DNA from 2 places in the Streptomyces sp. NPDC006393 genome. Region 2 is predicted to be linked to the other one. Evidence: riboswitches for the same ligand, from Rfam matches in the RefSeq annotation. Region 2 holds a riboswitch; the other holds the start of a gene.
What was found. A riboswitch is a leader RNA that binds a small molecule or an ion and turns the genes downstream of it on or off. The one in region 2 is predicted to bind S-adenosylmethionine.
Positions count from the first base shown of each region.

Region 1: it holds a riboswitch for S-adenosylmethionine, as region 2 does, so the genes downstream of both, thrC (threonine synthase) here and ABZ484_RS04715 (aminotransferase class V-fold PLP-dependent enzyme) in region 2, are expected to answer to the same signal.

Region 1 covers NZ_JBEXZD010000001.1:35,407-42,784, forward strand. Annotated here, with positions in the region: gene ABZ484_RS00175 (extracellular solute-binding protein) at 109-1,368, shown strand; gene ABZ484_RS00180 (DUF3263 domain-containing protein) at 1,421-1,690, shown strand; gene otsB (trehalose-phosphatase) at 1,727-2,599, shown strand; gene ABZ484_RS00190 (trehalose-6-phosphate synthase) at 2,702-4,138, opposite strand; gene ABZ484_RS00195 (glucosyl-3-phosphoglycerate synthase) at 4,221-5,183, opposite strand; SAM riboswitch class I at 5,385-5,525, shown strand; gene thrC (threonine synthase) at 5,544-6,830, shown strand; gene ABZ484_RS00205 (MoaD/ThiS family protein) at 6,827-7,102, shown strand.
Region 2 covers NZ_JBEXZD010000006.1:38,155-45,532, reverse strand. Annotated here, with positions in the region: gene ABZ484_RS04735 (NYN domain-containing protein) at 1-479, opposite strand, end outside; gene ABZ484_RS04730 (hypothetical protein) at 543-782, opposite strand; gene ABZ484_RS04725 (rhomboid family intramembrane serine protease) at 940-1,692, shown strand; gene ABZ484_RS04720 (Lrp/AsnC ligand binding domain-containing protein) at 1,689-1,970, shown strand; gene ABZ484_RS04715 (aminotransferase class V-fold PLP-dependent enzyme) at 2,010-3,371, opposite strand; SAM riboswitch class IV at 3,553-3,669, opposite strand; gene trpD (anthranilate phosphoribosyltransferase) at 3,748-4,812, opposite strand; gene ABZ484_RS04705 (ubiquinol-cytochrome c reductase cytochrome b subunit) at 4,965-6,602, opposite strand; gene ABZ484_RS04700 (Rieske 2Fe-2S domain-containing protein) at 6,599-7,378, opposite strand, start outside.

The sequences.
Region 1 (7,378 bases), on a different contig from region 2:
ACCCGCAAGAGGTCTAGTCCACTCACGTGGTGTAGACCTATCGTGTCCGCATGGTGAACACGACAAGGGTTGGGGCTGAACACAGCAGTGCAGCGGCGTAGGACAGGAATGATCGCGGTGGTGTCCGCGCTGGGCATGACGACCGTCCTCGGCGGCTGCGGGAGCACCGGCTCCTCCGACGTGACCCTCAAGCTGGTCGCGGCCGACTACGGCGACTCACCGGCCAACACCTCACAGAAGTACTGGGAGCGGCTGGCCAGGGACTACGAGTCCCGGCACCCCGGCGTGAAGGTCCAGGTCAGCGTGTACTCCTGGACCGACGTCGACCGCAAGGTCAAGGAGATGGTCGACGCCGGCGACCCGCCGGACCTGGCGCAGATCGGCGCCTACGCCGACTACGCCGACCAGGGGCTGCTCTACAAGGCCGACGACCTGCTCTCCATACCCGTCCAGGCCGACTTCCTCGGCCAGCTCTCCGAGGCCGGACAGGTGCGGCACGTGCAGTACGGCATCCCGTTCGCGGCCTCCACCCGGGTGCTCTTCTACAACAAGACCCTCTTCGACCAGGCCCACCTCACGCCGCCCCAGAACTGGGACCAGCTCGCCGCCGACGCCGAGGCGCTGAAGGCCAGGGGCGTGGAGTACCCCTACGCGCTGCCGCTCGGCCCCGAGGAGGCGCAGGCGGAGACCATGCAGTGGCTGCTGAGCGGCGGCTCCGGCTACACCGACGACATCGGCACCTACACCCTCAACTCGCCGCAGAACACCGAGACCTTCACCTGGCTCAAGGACGAGCTGGTCGGCAAGGGCCTGACCGGCCCCGTCGCCCCCGGCAAGCTCAACCGCGCCGACGCCTTCGCCGCCTTCGCCAAGGGCGACGTCGGCATGCTCAACGGCCACCCCACGCTGATGCAGCAGGCCGCCAAGAAGGGCGTGAAATTCGGCATGGTGCCGATGCCCGGCCGCAGCGGCACGCCCAAGTCCACCATGGGCGTCACCGACTGGATGATGGCCTTCAAGAAGAACGGCCACAAGGACCAGGTCGGCGACTTCCTCGACTTCGTCTACAGCGAGAAGAACGTCCTCGACTTCTCCCGCGAGTACGACCTGCTGCCCGTCACCACCTCCGCCTCCGACGCGATGGCCGCCGCCCAGCAGGACAAGGACCTCTGGCCGTTCCTGGAGGAGCTGCCGGTCGCCCAGCTCTACCCGGTCGGCAAGACGTCCTGGGCCGGGATCAGCGCGGACATCAAGAAGCAGATCGGCCAGACGGTGAGCCCCGGAGGCGACCCCACCGCGGTCCTGAACCGGCTCCAGGAGAAGGCGTCGGAGGCGGAGAGCGCGGAGAGCGCGAAGAGCGCGGGCTAGCGCGACCGCCGGGGCGGGCGTCGTTGTCGGTGCCGCGGGCTACGGTGCACGTATGGACGACGTGGGCGACGTGGACGACGAGCGGGAGGGGCGGGCGGGGAGCCTGGACCGCAGGGAAGGGGACATCCTCGCCCTGGAGCGCCGCGGCTTCCCCGGCCCCGGCGCGAAGGAGCGCGCCATACGCGAGGAGCTGGGCCTGTCACCCGTTCGCTACTACCAGCTCCTCAACGCCCTCCTCGACGACACCCGCGCCCTGGCGCACGACCCGGTGACGGTGAACCGGCTGCGCCGGGTGCGGGAGGCGCGCCGGTCCGAACGCTGAGGAGTGGCCGCGGCCCGCGGTGGATAGGTTCGGCACATGGGCAGCCAGGACAGTCACGAGACGAACCCGACCAACGCCGGCCCCTCCCTGCCGACGCCCGCCACACGGGCCGGAAGGGACGGACTAGCCGCGCTGCTGGCGCACCCGGAGAAGGCGGTGATCGCCCTCGACTTCGACGGCACGCTCGCCCCCATCGTGGCCGACCCGGACCAGGCCCGCGCGCACCCGCAGGCGGTGCCCGCGCTCGCCGCGCTCGCGCCTAAGGTGGCCGCCGTCGCGGTGGTCACCGGCCGCCCGGCCGGCGTCGCGGTCCGCCACGGCGGCTTCGCGGGCGTACCCGGCCTGGAGCACCTCGTCGTCCTCGGCCACTACGGCGCCGAACGCTGGGAGGCCGTCACGGGCACGCTCACCGCACCGGCCCCGCATCCCGGCGTGGCCGCCGTCCGCGCCGAGCTGCCGGGCTTCCTCGACCGGATCGGCGCCTGGCGCGGCACCTGGATCGAGGAGAAGGGCCGCTCCCTCGCGGTCCACACCCGCCGCGCGGACGACCCCCAGGCCGCGTACGAACTGCTCCGCGAGCCCCTGACCGAGCTGGCCGCCCGACACGGCCTGATCGTCGAACCGGGCCGCATGGTCCTCGAGCTGCGCCCGCCGGGCATGGACAAGGGCGTGGCACTGTCGGACTACGTCCGCGGCCTGGGCGCCACCTCGGTCCTCTACGCCGGCGACGACCTCGGCGACCTCCCCGCCTTCGCCGCGATCGAGAAGCTCCGCTCCAACGGAGTGCCCGGCGTCCTGGTGTGCAGCGGCAGCACAGAGGTCACAGAACTCTCGGCCCGAGCAGACCTGGTGGTGGAGGGCCCGGCAGGAGTGGTGGCCCTACTGAGGACGCTGGCCGATCACACGTAGCCTGCGGGCGGTCGTGCCGCAGGGCGGCACGGGTGGGCGCTGGGGGTGCCCCCTCTGGGGGAGGCCCCCCAAGCGGGGCATGCGGCCCCCCAGCACCCCCACCTACCCCAGCTGATCCAACTCCCGCAGCTGATCCAGAAACCACTGAGCGGGCGGCAACGCGGTTGCCGCCGCGGCAAGCCGCTTCGTCCGCTCCGCCCGCTCCGCCCCCGCCATGCCCAACGCCTCGTGCAGCGCCCCCGCCGTCCCCACCACGTCGAACGGATTCACCGCCACCGCGTCCTCCCCCAGCTCCTCGTACGCCCCCGCCTCCCGCGACAGCACCAGCGCACACCCGGAGTCGGAGACGACCGGCACCTCCTTGGCGACCAGGTTCATCCCGTCCCGGATCGGGTTGACCAGCGCCACGTCCGCGATCCGGTACGCCGCCAGCGACCGGGCGAAGTCGTCCTCGACGTGCAGCACGACCGGCCGCCACCCGGCGGTCCCGAACCGCCCGTTGATCTCGTCCGCGAGCCGCCGCACCTCCGCCGTGTAGTGCCGGTACACGGCGAGGTCCTGCCGCGAGGGGTAGGCGAACGCGAGATGCACCACCCGTTCGCGCCACTCGGGGTGGTCCTCCAGCAGCTGCCGGTACGCCAGCAGGCCCCGCACGATGTTCTTCGACAGCTCCGTACGGTCCACCCGGACGATCGTCCGGCGCGGGCCGCCGTCCGGGGCCGCGCCGATCTCCTCGCGCAGGGCCGCCATCCACTCGAAGACGTCCGCCCGGTGCGAGCGCTCCCGCAGGAACTCGGCGTCCGCGCCCAGCCCGTGCACCCCGACCCGGGTGCCCCCGAGCCCGCCCACGAGCGCCTCGCAGCACCCGGTGAACGCGTCCGCCCACCGCCGGGTGAGGAAGCCCAGCCGGTCGGCGCCCAGCATGCCGCGCAGCACCTGCCCGGCGACGTCGTCGGGCAGCATCCGGAAGTAGTCCACCGGCGCCCACGGCGTGTGCGAGAAGTGCCCGATGCGCACATCCGGCCGGAAGTCGCGCAGCATCCCCGGCACCAGGGCCAGGTGGTAGTCCTGCACCACCACGGCAGCGCCCTCGGCCGCCTCCTCCGCCAGCGCCTCCGCGAAGGCCCGGTTGTAGGCCTCGTAGGACGCCCACCGGCGCCGGAACTCCCGGTCGAAGACGGGCTCCAGCGGGGTCTGGTACAGCATGTGGTGGACGAACCACAGCACCGAGTTGGCGATGCCGTTGTACGCGTCGGAGAACACCTTCGGGTCGATGTCCAGCATCCGCACCCGCTGCCCGCCGGTCGCCTCCGGCGGCAGCCGGCGTTCGCCCTCGTAGCGGCGTACGGCCTCCCGGTCGGCGTCGCTCAGCGCGGCGCACACCCACACCGCGCCCGCGTCCGGCCCGATCGCGGACAGCCCGGAGACCAGCCCTCCGCCTCCGCGCCGGGCATGGAGCGAGCCGTCCTCGCGGATCCCGTACGAGACCGGCCCGCGATTGGACGCGACCAGCACCTCGGCACCGTGCGTTGCAGCCATGGTCTGGAACCTAGCCCGGGCCCGAAACGCTCAAACGTACGGTTCCGCTTCGTAGCCGGCCGTACCAGGGCGCGAGCGGGTTTCACGCCACCTTCCGGGTGGCGTACTCCGCGATCTCGTTCATCGGCGGGCGCTCCTCGGTGTCCACCGAGTACGTGCGCGGCTCGAAGCCGTCCTCGCCGCGCTCGAACTGGGTGAGGGCGGGGCGGATCAGATGGCCGCGGGCCAGGCGCAGCTGGGCGGTGCGGTAGATCGCGGCGGCCATCCGGCCGAGCGCCTGCCCGTCCTGGTGCCGGTGCCGGCGCACCCCCACGTCGACCTGCGCGAGCGCGTCCAGGCCCACCAGGTGCAGCGCGTCGACCAGCATGCCCAGCTCGACGCCGTAGCCGACGGGGAACGGCAGCTGTTCCAGCAGGGAGCGGCGGGCGGCGTACTCGCCGCCGAGCGGCTGCACGAAGCCGGCCAGCTGCGGCCAGTGCATGTTGAGCAGCGGGCGGGCCATCAGCTCGGTGACCCGGCCGCCCTGCCCGGCCGCCGCGCCGCCGGCGCCCGGCACCGTCAGCGGACGGTCGTACATCGCCTTGACCAGGTGCACGTCCGGGTCGGTGAGCAGCGGGCCCACGATCCCGGTGACGAAGTCGGAGGAGAACTCCCTCAGGTCGGCGTCGACGAAGCAGATGACGTCCCCGCGGGTGACCAGCAGGGAGCGCCACAGCACCTCGCCCTTGCCGGGGACCGCCGGGATGCGGGGGAGGATCACGTCGCGGTGCACGACCCGGGCGCCCGCGGCGTCGGCCCGCTCGGCGGTGCGGTCGGTGGAGCCGGAGTCGACGACGACGACCTCGTCGACGAGCGGGGCCCGCACCACCAGGTCCCGGCGGATCGCGGCGACGATGTCGCCGACCGTCTCCTCCTCGTTCAGCGCGGGCAGCACCACACTGATGGAGGAACCGGTCGCGCGTTTGGCGGCCAGGAGCGTGTGGAGCGGGCGATCGGTCACGGACCAGGAGCGTGTCCTCAGCCAGCGCTCGACTTCTTCCAGCACGATCGACGGCTCCTCACTCCTGCTCGGCTCGTTCGCCAGGACCGGCGGTGCCCGGATCGCGGCGTGGATCACATCTTCGTGTGATCCGTCTCGCGGTTCGGACGACCCCCTCTCACTGTCCTGGCCGTCGGTTACAGTCTTGAACAACGCGGATGACCATCGCATGCCGGGGGTCATCACCCGCGACTCACAACCGAATACCGCTCATCCAGAGGGGCAGAGGGACACGGCCCGATGAAGCCCCGGCAACCCCCCTGAGCCGAACTCGTCTCCGCGAGGCGCCAGGCCAGGGAAGGTGCCAATTCCGTCTCACGGCGAGATGCGTCGTGAGGAAGATGAGGAGAAAGGGCCTCGCCTCACATGGCTGTGCAGACAGTTGCAAGCAGCACCTCCGGTTCCACCGTCGACCTCGGCCCCGCCGCGGCCCTGAGCTGTCGCGAGTGCGGTCACCGCGTCCCCCTCGGCCCGGTCTTCGCCTGCGAGGAGTGTTTCGGCCCGCTGGAGATCGCCTACGACTTCTCGGCCTACGACACCGAGGAGCTGCGCAAGAAGATCGAGGCGGGCCCCGCGAACATCTGGCGCTACGCCCCGCTGCTGCCCGTCCCCGCGGACGTGGCCGACAAGCCGAACATCAACCCCGGCTGGACCAAGCTCGTCAAGGCCGACAACCTGGCCCGTGAACTCGGCGTCACCGGCGGTCTGTACGTGAAGGACGACTCCGGCAACCCGACGCACTCCTTCAAGGACCGCGTGGTCGCCCAGGCACTGGAGGCCGCCCGCGCCTTCGGCTTCACGACGCTGTCCTGCTCCTCCACCGGCAATCTCGCCGGCGCCGTCGGCGCCGCCGCCGCCCGCGCCGGCTTCCGCTCCTGCGTCTTCATCCCGCACGACCTGGAGCAGGGCAAGATCGTCATGGCCGCGATCTACGGCGGGGACCTCGTCGGCATCGAGGGCAACTACGACGACGTGAACCGCTTCTGCTCCGAGCTGATCGGCGACCCGGCCGGCGAGGGCTGGGGCTTCGTCAACGTCAACCTGCGGCCGTACTACGCCGAGGGCTCCAAGACGCTGGCGTACGAGATCTGCGAGCAGCTCGGCTGGCGGCTCCCGGACCAGATCGTCGTCCCCATCGCCTCCGGCTCCCAGCTCACCAAGGTCGACAAGGGCCTCCAGGAGCTGATCAAGCTGGGTCTGGTCGAGGACAGGCCGTACAAGATCTTCGGCGCCCAGGCCGAGGGCTGCTCGCCGGTGTCCACGGCCTTCAAGGCCGGGCACGACGTCGTGCGCCCGCAGAAGCCGAACACCATCGCCAAGTCGCTGGCCATCGGCAACCCGGCCGACGGGCCGTATGTGCTGGACATCGCGCGCCGCACGGGTGGTGCGGTGGAGGATGTGACGGACGAGCAGGTCGTCGACGCGATCAAGCTGCTCGCCCGCACCGAGGGCATCTTCGCGGAGACGGCCGGCGGCGTGACGGTCGGCGTGACGCGGAAGCTCATCGACAGCGGCGTACTCGACCCGACGAAGACCACCGTCGTCCTCAACACCGGCGACGGCCTGAAGACCCTGGACGCGGTCGCGGGCACCGGCCTGACCGCGACCATCCGCCCGACCCTGGACTCCTTCCGAGAGGCTGGCCTCGTATGAGCGTGACCGTTCGCATCCCCACCATCCTGCGCACCTACACCGGCGGACAGGCCGAGGTGAGCGCCGAGGGCGCGACCCTCGCCGAGGTCATCTCCGACCTGGAGAAGAACCACACGGGCATCGCCGCGCGCGTCCTGGACGACCAGGGCAAGCTGCGCCGCTTCGTCAACGTCTACGTCAACGACGACGACGTCCGCTTCGAGCAGGGTCTTCAGACCGCCACCCCGAACGGCGCGGGCGTGTCGATCATCCCCGCGGTCGCCGGCGGCTGACCATTACCCTGGGTAACTCGGTTACCGGCTGTTCACGGAACGGCCCCTTCCGTAAGAGAAGCGGAGGGGGCCGTTCTGCGTGATTGAGCGCGGTACAGTTGGGGAACGCGCCCCTGATCCATGGATCGGGAAGCCCTGGATTCCTGCCGCACGCCGATAAGAAGTAGCCAAAGTGTGCGGGTTTTTCGCGGCATTTGTCTTGTTTGTGGGGCCCGACTTGCCCTGAATCAAGATGAATTCTCGTCATATTCCGGACCCGGTCCGTCCAGAATTCTC
Region 2 (7,378 bases):
GCCGCGTCGAGCTGCCCGCGCAGCCGCTCCAGCTCGGCCCGGCTCTCCTCGTCGGCGCGCTCGGCGTGCGCCCGCTGCGCCTCCTCGCCGGCGGCGGTCACCAGCTTCACCCAGCCCGCCGGGCGCAGTACGTAGGCCGCGGCCGCCACGTCGAGCGGGTCCGCGGCCGGGGGCGGCGAGCCGGAGTCCAGGGCGCCGGACAGTTCCGGCTGGTCCTCTCTGAACTTCTCCCCGACGCGCTGCCGGAACAGCGTGTCGGTCTCCAGCGCCGCCGCCATGGCGTTGCCCGCGAACTTGGCTCTGCGGTTGGGGGCGAACCGGGCGTACTGCCGCAGCTGTGCGGGCAGCTCGGCGACCGTCAGGCGGCCGAAGGCGTCGGAAACGATCTGCACGACCCGGCGGCGCACCCCGTCGGGCAGCGGACGGTCGAGCACCTCAGCGGTGCCGTCGCCCGGCTCCCCGCCTTGTGTCTCCACCATCCGTCACCCCAATGCCTTGCGGGACCCCCCGGTGGGGGATCACCTGTGCGGGGCCCGCTCCGCTCAGGAGCCGGCGCCCGGCCTGTCCACGAGTTCCACCTTGTCCACGGCGTTGCACCAGCGGCAGCGCACCGACTCGATGGTCTCACTGACCACCTCGCGCTCCTCGACCGTGGGCTCTCCGGCCAGGTCCAGGTGGACGTACTCGACGACCTTCGACGAGCGCGTCACGTCGAAGCGGGTGAGGTTGCCGCAGAGGGTGCAGCGCCACCGTGTGGTGGCGGTCGGCAGGGGAACCGTCATCGCGACCTGTTCGCCTTCCTTCTAGTGTCCGTGACGCGCCAGCTTCCCTGGAGCGCCGGCTCGTAACCCTACGGCCTGGCGACCACTCGCCGCCCGGGTGTCCACGGCGGCGAGGCGGTCCGTGCTGATGCGTCCCGTTACGCCATGCTCTGTACACATGAGCGGGTACAGGAACGCGGTGGCCGCCCGGACGGTCAGGGCCCTCAGGGCGGTACGGACCATGCCGGCGCCGGTGACAAGTGCGCTGATCGTCCTGTGCTGCCTGGTCTTCGTGATCAGCCCGGCCTCGGGCCTCACTCCTTTCTACGGCAAAGGGGACGCGCTGCTGCTCGCCCAGCGGTCCTACTTCCAGCGCTGGGGGGTGATCCCCGCCGAGCTGTTCTCCGGGGCCCCACGGGCCGCCCTGACCCCCGCGACGGCCCTGTTCGTGCACGGCGGCTGGGTGCATCTGCTCGGCAACATGCTCTTCCTCCACGTCTTCGGGGCGATGACCGAGGAGCGGATGGGCCGCGCCCGGTTCACGCTGTTCTACCTGGGCTGCGGCTACCTGGCCCTGCTGGGCTACGCCGGCGCCCACGCCGGCTCCGGGCAGCCGCTGGTGGGGGCCTCGGGCGCGATCTCGGCGGTCCTGGGGGCGTTTCTGTATCTGTTCCCGCGGGCCCGGGTGACCAGTCTCTTCCCGTTCCTGTTCTTCCTGCCGCTGCGGCTGCCCGCCTGGGTGGTGCTGCCGTTCTGGGCGGCCCTGCAATGGCTGGCCGCGCGGCAGGCCGGCCAGGGCCCGGGGGTGGCCTACCTGGCCCACGTCATCGGCTTCGGCCTGGGCTTCGCCTACGCGTGGGCGAGGTACGGACGGCCTACTAGAGTGAAGGTCACCCCTGCTCCGGCCCCCGAGGGAGAGAACCAGCCGTGATCACCGCGATCGTCCTCATCAAGACCAGCGTGGACCGGATCCCCGAGATCGCCGAGCAGATCGCCTCGCTGGAGAGCGTGAGCGAGGTCTTCTCCGTCACGGGGACCTACGACCTGATCGCCATGGTCCGGGTGCGGCAGCACGAGGACCTCGCGGAGATCATCCCGGGGCGGATCAGCAAGATCCCCGGTGTCGAGGCCACCGACACGCACGTGGCGTTCCGTACCTACTCGCAGCACGACCTCGAGGCGGCGTTCGCCATCGGGCTGGACTCCTGACCCGACCGCCCGGAGGCCGGCTCACCGCAGAGGCCGGGTTCACACCGCGGGGACGCAGCGGCCGTCCTCCGTGCGGTACTGCCACTTCGCGCCGTCGCGCACCAGTTCCCGCACCGCCGTGACGAACCGCTCCACGTGCTCGTCCGGCGTGCCCGCTCCGAAGCTGACGCGAATGGCGTTGAGGGACTTCTCGCCGGGCGCGGCCTCGGGGGCGCCGCACTCGCCCTGGGTCTGCGGGTCGCTGCCCAGCAGGGTGCGCACCAGCGGGTGGGCGCAGAACAGCCCGTCGCGCACACCGATGCCGTACTCCGCGGAGAGCGCGGCGGCGAAGTGGGAGCTGTTCCAGCCCTCCACGACGAAGGAGATCACGCCGACGCGCGGGGCGTCGTCCCCGAACAGGGAGAGGACCTTCACCTCGGGGACGCCGGCGAGCCCGTCCCGCACCGTGCGGATCAGGTGCTGCTCACGGGCCACCAGGGTGTCGAAGCCGGTCTCGGTCAGCGCCTTGCAGGCCGAGGCGACGGCGTAGGCGCCGATGACGTTCGGGGAGCCGGCCTCGTGGCGGGCGGCGCTGTCGTGCCACTCCACGTCCACTCCCCCGTCGGTGCGCCGCGTGACCCGGCGGCTCGCGCCCCCGCCCGCGAGGTACGGCTCGGCCTCGCGCAGCCAGTCGGAGCGGCCCGCGAGCACCCCGGAGCCGAACGGGGCGTACAGCTTGTGGCCGGAGAAGGCGACCCAGTCGACGTCCAGGTCCGTGACCGACACCGGGTGGTGCGGAGCGAGCTGGGCGGCGTCCAGGACGATCCGGGCGCCGTGCGCGTGCGCGGCGGCGGCCAGCTCCCGTACGGGCCACAGCTCGCCGGTGACGTTGGAGGCGCCGGTGACGCAGACCAGGGCCGGGCCGTGCGGCTCACGGTCGGCCAGGGCCCGCTCCAGGGTGCTCACGGCCTGCTCCGGGGTGCGCGGGGCGTTGAGGTACGTCACCTGCGCGTCCCTCCAGGGCAGCAGGGAGGCGTGGTGCTCGGTCTCGAAGACGAACACCCGGCAGTCGGCCGGGATCGCACGGGCCAGCAGGTTGAGCGAGTCCGTCGTCGAACGGGTGAAGACCACCTGGTCCCCCGCGCGGCAGCCGAGGAACTCGGCGACCGTCGCCCGGGCGTTCTCGAACAGGTCGGTGGACAGCTGCGAGAGGTAGCCGGCGCCGCGGTGGACGCTGCCGTAGTACGGCGCGTACGCCGCCACGTCGTCCCAGACGCGCTGGAGCGCGGGGGCGCTGGCCGCGTAGTCGAGGGCCGCGTAGGTGACCTCACCACCCGTCACGAGCGGCACGGTGACGTCCCTGCCCAGAACGGGCAGCGGGGCACAGACGGACTGGTCGGCGGCAACGGTGGAGACAGACATGGGTGAACTCCCGTGAAAGCAGGCGGAATCACCACGCGAGCGCGCATGGCTCGAGCGTGGGTGAAGGTGAAAAGGGGATGCGGAGGCGGGGCTCTGCGGCCCTAGCGCATTCGCTTGCTCACGGAAGGCTCCCTCGTACGACCAGGACCCCTGGCCCCACGCTCTTCACAAGCGTGCGAGGGGTCCGCGCTTGCCGTAGACCTCGCTGCCTACGGCCTGGTCCTCACCCGGGGCACCCCGCCACGGACGGAGGGTTGCCGGACAGCCGGCCGGGGCCACATGGCTGTCACTCATGACCTGGACAGGAACGTACGCGAGGTGATCGTGGTCCCGCAACCCGTGTCCGGATCGCGGGACCACGACACCTTCCGTCATGTCATGTGTTGCTGGCCGCCACCCAGCGCTCCAGCGTGCGCCGGGCCGCGCCGGAGTCGACGGACTCCGCCGCCTTCTCCATGGCGGCCCGGATCTGCTCCACCAGTGTCCCGGAGCCCGGCTCCAGGGCCACCAGCGCGGCCGCCGAGTTCAGCAGGACGGCGTCCCGTACGGGGCCGTGCTCGCCGTCCAGCAGGCGCCGGGCGACCTCCGCGTTGAAGGAGGCGTCGGCGCCGCGCAGCGCCTCCACCGGCACCAGGTCGATGCCCACGTCCCGCGGGTCGAAGGCCTCCTCGGTGACCTTGCCGTCCCGGACCACCCACACCCGCGAGGTCGCGGTGGTGGTCAGCTCGTCGAGGCCGTCGTCGCCCCGGAAGACCAGGGAGGAGTTGCCGCGCTCGGCGAAGACGCCCGCCACGATCGGCGCCTCGTGCGCCACGGCGACACCGACCGCCTGTGCCCTCACCTTCGCCGGATTGGTCAGCGGACCGAGCAGGTTGAACACCGTGCGGATCCCCAACTGCCCGCGCGCGGCACCCACATGGCGCAGTGCCGGATGGAACTTCACCGCGAAGCAGAAGGTGATCCCGGCCTCCTCGGCGACCTCCACCACCCGCTTCGGGCTCAGGTCGAGGTTGACGCCCAGCTTCTCCAGCACGTCGGACGCCCCGGACGCGGAGGACGCGGCCCGGTTGCCGTGCTTGACGACCTTCGCGCCGGTGCCGGCCACGACGATCGACGACATGGTGGAGATGTTCACCGTCTTCGCGCCGTCGCCGCCGGTGCCGACGATGTCGACGGTGGCGCCCGGCACCTCGATCACGTTGGCGTGCTCGTACATCGTGCGGACGAGGCCGGTGATCTCCTCGACGGTGGCGCCCTTGGCGCGCAGCGCCACCGCGAACCCGGCGATCTGGGCGTCCGTCGCCTCGCCGGCCATGATCCGGTCCATGGCCCAGGCGGTGTCGTCGGCGGCCAGGTCCCGGCCCTCCAGCAGTCCGTTCAGCACCCGGGGCCAGGAACGGCCCGCCGCGGTGTCGCCTCCAGCGGGGGTCACAGCGCTCATATGCCGCTCCTGGGTGGGTTCGGTGTCCCGGACTACGGGACGCGGGTCTCGACGGGCTCCAGCCTATCCAGCCCGGGGACACGGCGAAGGGCCCCGTCCGGGGTTCGGACGGGGCCCTTCGACCGTGGCGTGGCGACGCTCGGAATCAGTGATCAGTGGTGGCCGTGGCCGCTCGTGATCTCCTTGTACTCCTCGACGGTCGGCTTGGGGATCTGGCTCTCCTCGCCGTAGAACGCGCCGCTGAGCTTGGCGCGCAGCTTCTGCGTGCCCGAGATCTTCCGCTCGACGCCGTTCTCGTCGACCGTCGGACCGAGCTCGACCGGCTCGTACTGGTGGTGAGCGGTGAGGGTGTACAGCTGCTCCTGGCTGAGCGGCTCGTGGACCTCGATGAACTCACCGTGCGGCAGGCGCTTGATGATGCCCGACTCGCGGCCGTGCAGCACCTTGTCCTTGTCCCGGCGCTGGAGGCCGAGGCAGATCCGCTTGGTGATGACGAACACGATGACCGGCACGACGAAGAACGAGATCCGGACGAACCAGGTGATCGCGTTGATCGACAGGTGGAAGTGGGTGGCCCACAGGTCGTTTCCACCGCCGACCAGCAGCACGAAGTACCAGGCGATCCACGCGGCGCCGAAGGCCGTGCGGGTCGGGGCGTTGCGCGGACGGTCCAGGATGTGGTGCTCGCGCTTGTCGCCGGTGACCCAGGACTCCAGGAACGGGTAGATCGCGATCGCCACCAGGACCAGCGGGAAGATCACCAGGGGGATGAACACGCCCAGCACGAGCGTGTGGCCCCAGAAGTTGATCTCCCAGCCCGGCATCGTGCGGATCAGGCCCTCGGAGAAGCCCATGTACCAGTCGGGCTGGGCTCCGGTGGACACCTGGTCCGGACGGTAGGGGCCGATGGCCCAGATCGGGTTGATCTGCGCGACCGCCGCGATGGCCGTGATGACACCGAAGACCAGGAAGAAGAAGCCTCCGGCCTTGGCCATATAGACCGGCAGCAGCGGCATGCCGACGACGTTGTTGTTGGTCTTGCCGGGACCCGCGAACTGCGTGTGCTTGTGGTAGAAGACCAGGATCAGGTGGCCGACCACCAGACCGAGCATGATGCCCGGCAGCAGCAGGATGTGGATCGAGTAGAACCGGGCCACGAAGTCGTGACCGGGGAACTCGCCGCCGAAGAGGAAGAACGACAGGTACGTGCCGATGATCGGCACGGACAGGATCGCGCCCTCCATGAAGCGGACACCGGTGCCGGAGAGCAGGTCGTCCGGGAGCGAGTAGCCGGTGAAGCCGGTGAACATGCCGAGGACGAACAGCAGGAAGCCGAACATCCAGTTGATCTCACGCGGCTTGCGGAACGCGCCGGTGAAGAACACGCGCATCATGTGCACGAACATGCCGGCGAGGAAGACCAGCGCGGCCCAGTGGTGGATCTGCCGGATGAGCAGACCACCGCGCACCTCGAAGGAGATGTGCAGGGTCGAGTTGAACGCCTCGCTCATCAGCTGTCCCTGGAGCGGGACGTAGCTGCCGTGGTACACCACCTCGTTCATCGAGGGGTGGAAGAACAGCGTCAGATACACACCCGTGAGGATGATGATCAGGAAGCTGTAGAGGCAGACCTCACCCAGCATGAACGACCAGTGGTCGGGGAAGATCTTGCGCATGTTGGCCTTGGCCAGGCTGTAGATGCCCAGCCGGCCGTCGACCCAGTCGGCGAGCTTCTCGCCGGCCGGTTCCTTCCCGCGCGAGCGGGTCGGGTTGCTCGCTGTAGTACTCATCCGCGCTCCCAGAATGCAGGACCGACGGGCTCCTCGAAGTCGCCGAGCGCCTGGAGGTAACCCTCGCTGTCCACGCCGATGCGCAGCTGCGGCAGGGCGTGACCGGCGGGGCCGAAGATCACTCGGGCACCGTCGGAGAGGTCGAAGGTGGACTGGTGGCACGGGCACAGCACGTGGTGCGTCTGCTGCTCGTACAGGGAGATCGGGCAGCCGACGTGGGTGCAGATCTTCGAGTACGCGACGATGCCCTGGTGCGACCACTCCAGCTCGCGCTTGTCCTTGATGTTGTCCGGCTGGAGCCGGACGATCATCAGGGCCGCCTTGGCGATCTCGGTCTGGAAGTCCTCGTTCGTCTCCTCCAGGCCGTCGGGCTTGGCGAAGGTGAGCGAACCGACGGCGACGTCCTCGGGACGCAGCGGCTGGTTGGTGTTCATGTTGACCAGGCGCTTGCCCTTGGCCCACATGGTGTGGCGGAGGCTGGTCCCGGGCAGCGTACCGAGGTCGCGCAGCAGGAACAGGCCGGACAGCGGCACCAGGGTGAGCGCACCCAGCATGGTGTTGCGGATCAGCGGACGGCGGCCGATCGCGGACTCCTTGGCACCCTGCTTGAAGTCGGCGTGGACCTTCGTGCGGACCTCGGGGGACGCCTCGATCGGGTGACGCTCGTCGGCGATCTCCGCGTCGGACATCAGGGTGCGGGCCCAGTGGACCGCGCCCGCGCCGATGCAGAACAGCGCCACGCCGAGGGTCAGGCCCAGCGCGAAGTTCATCGCGCT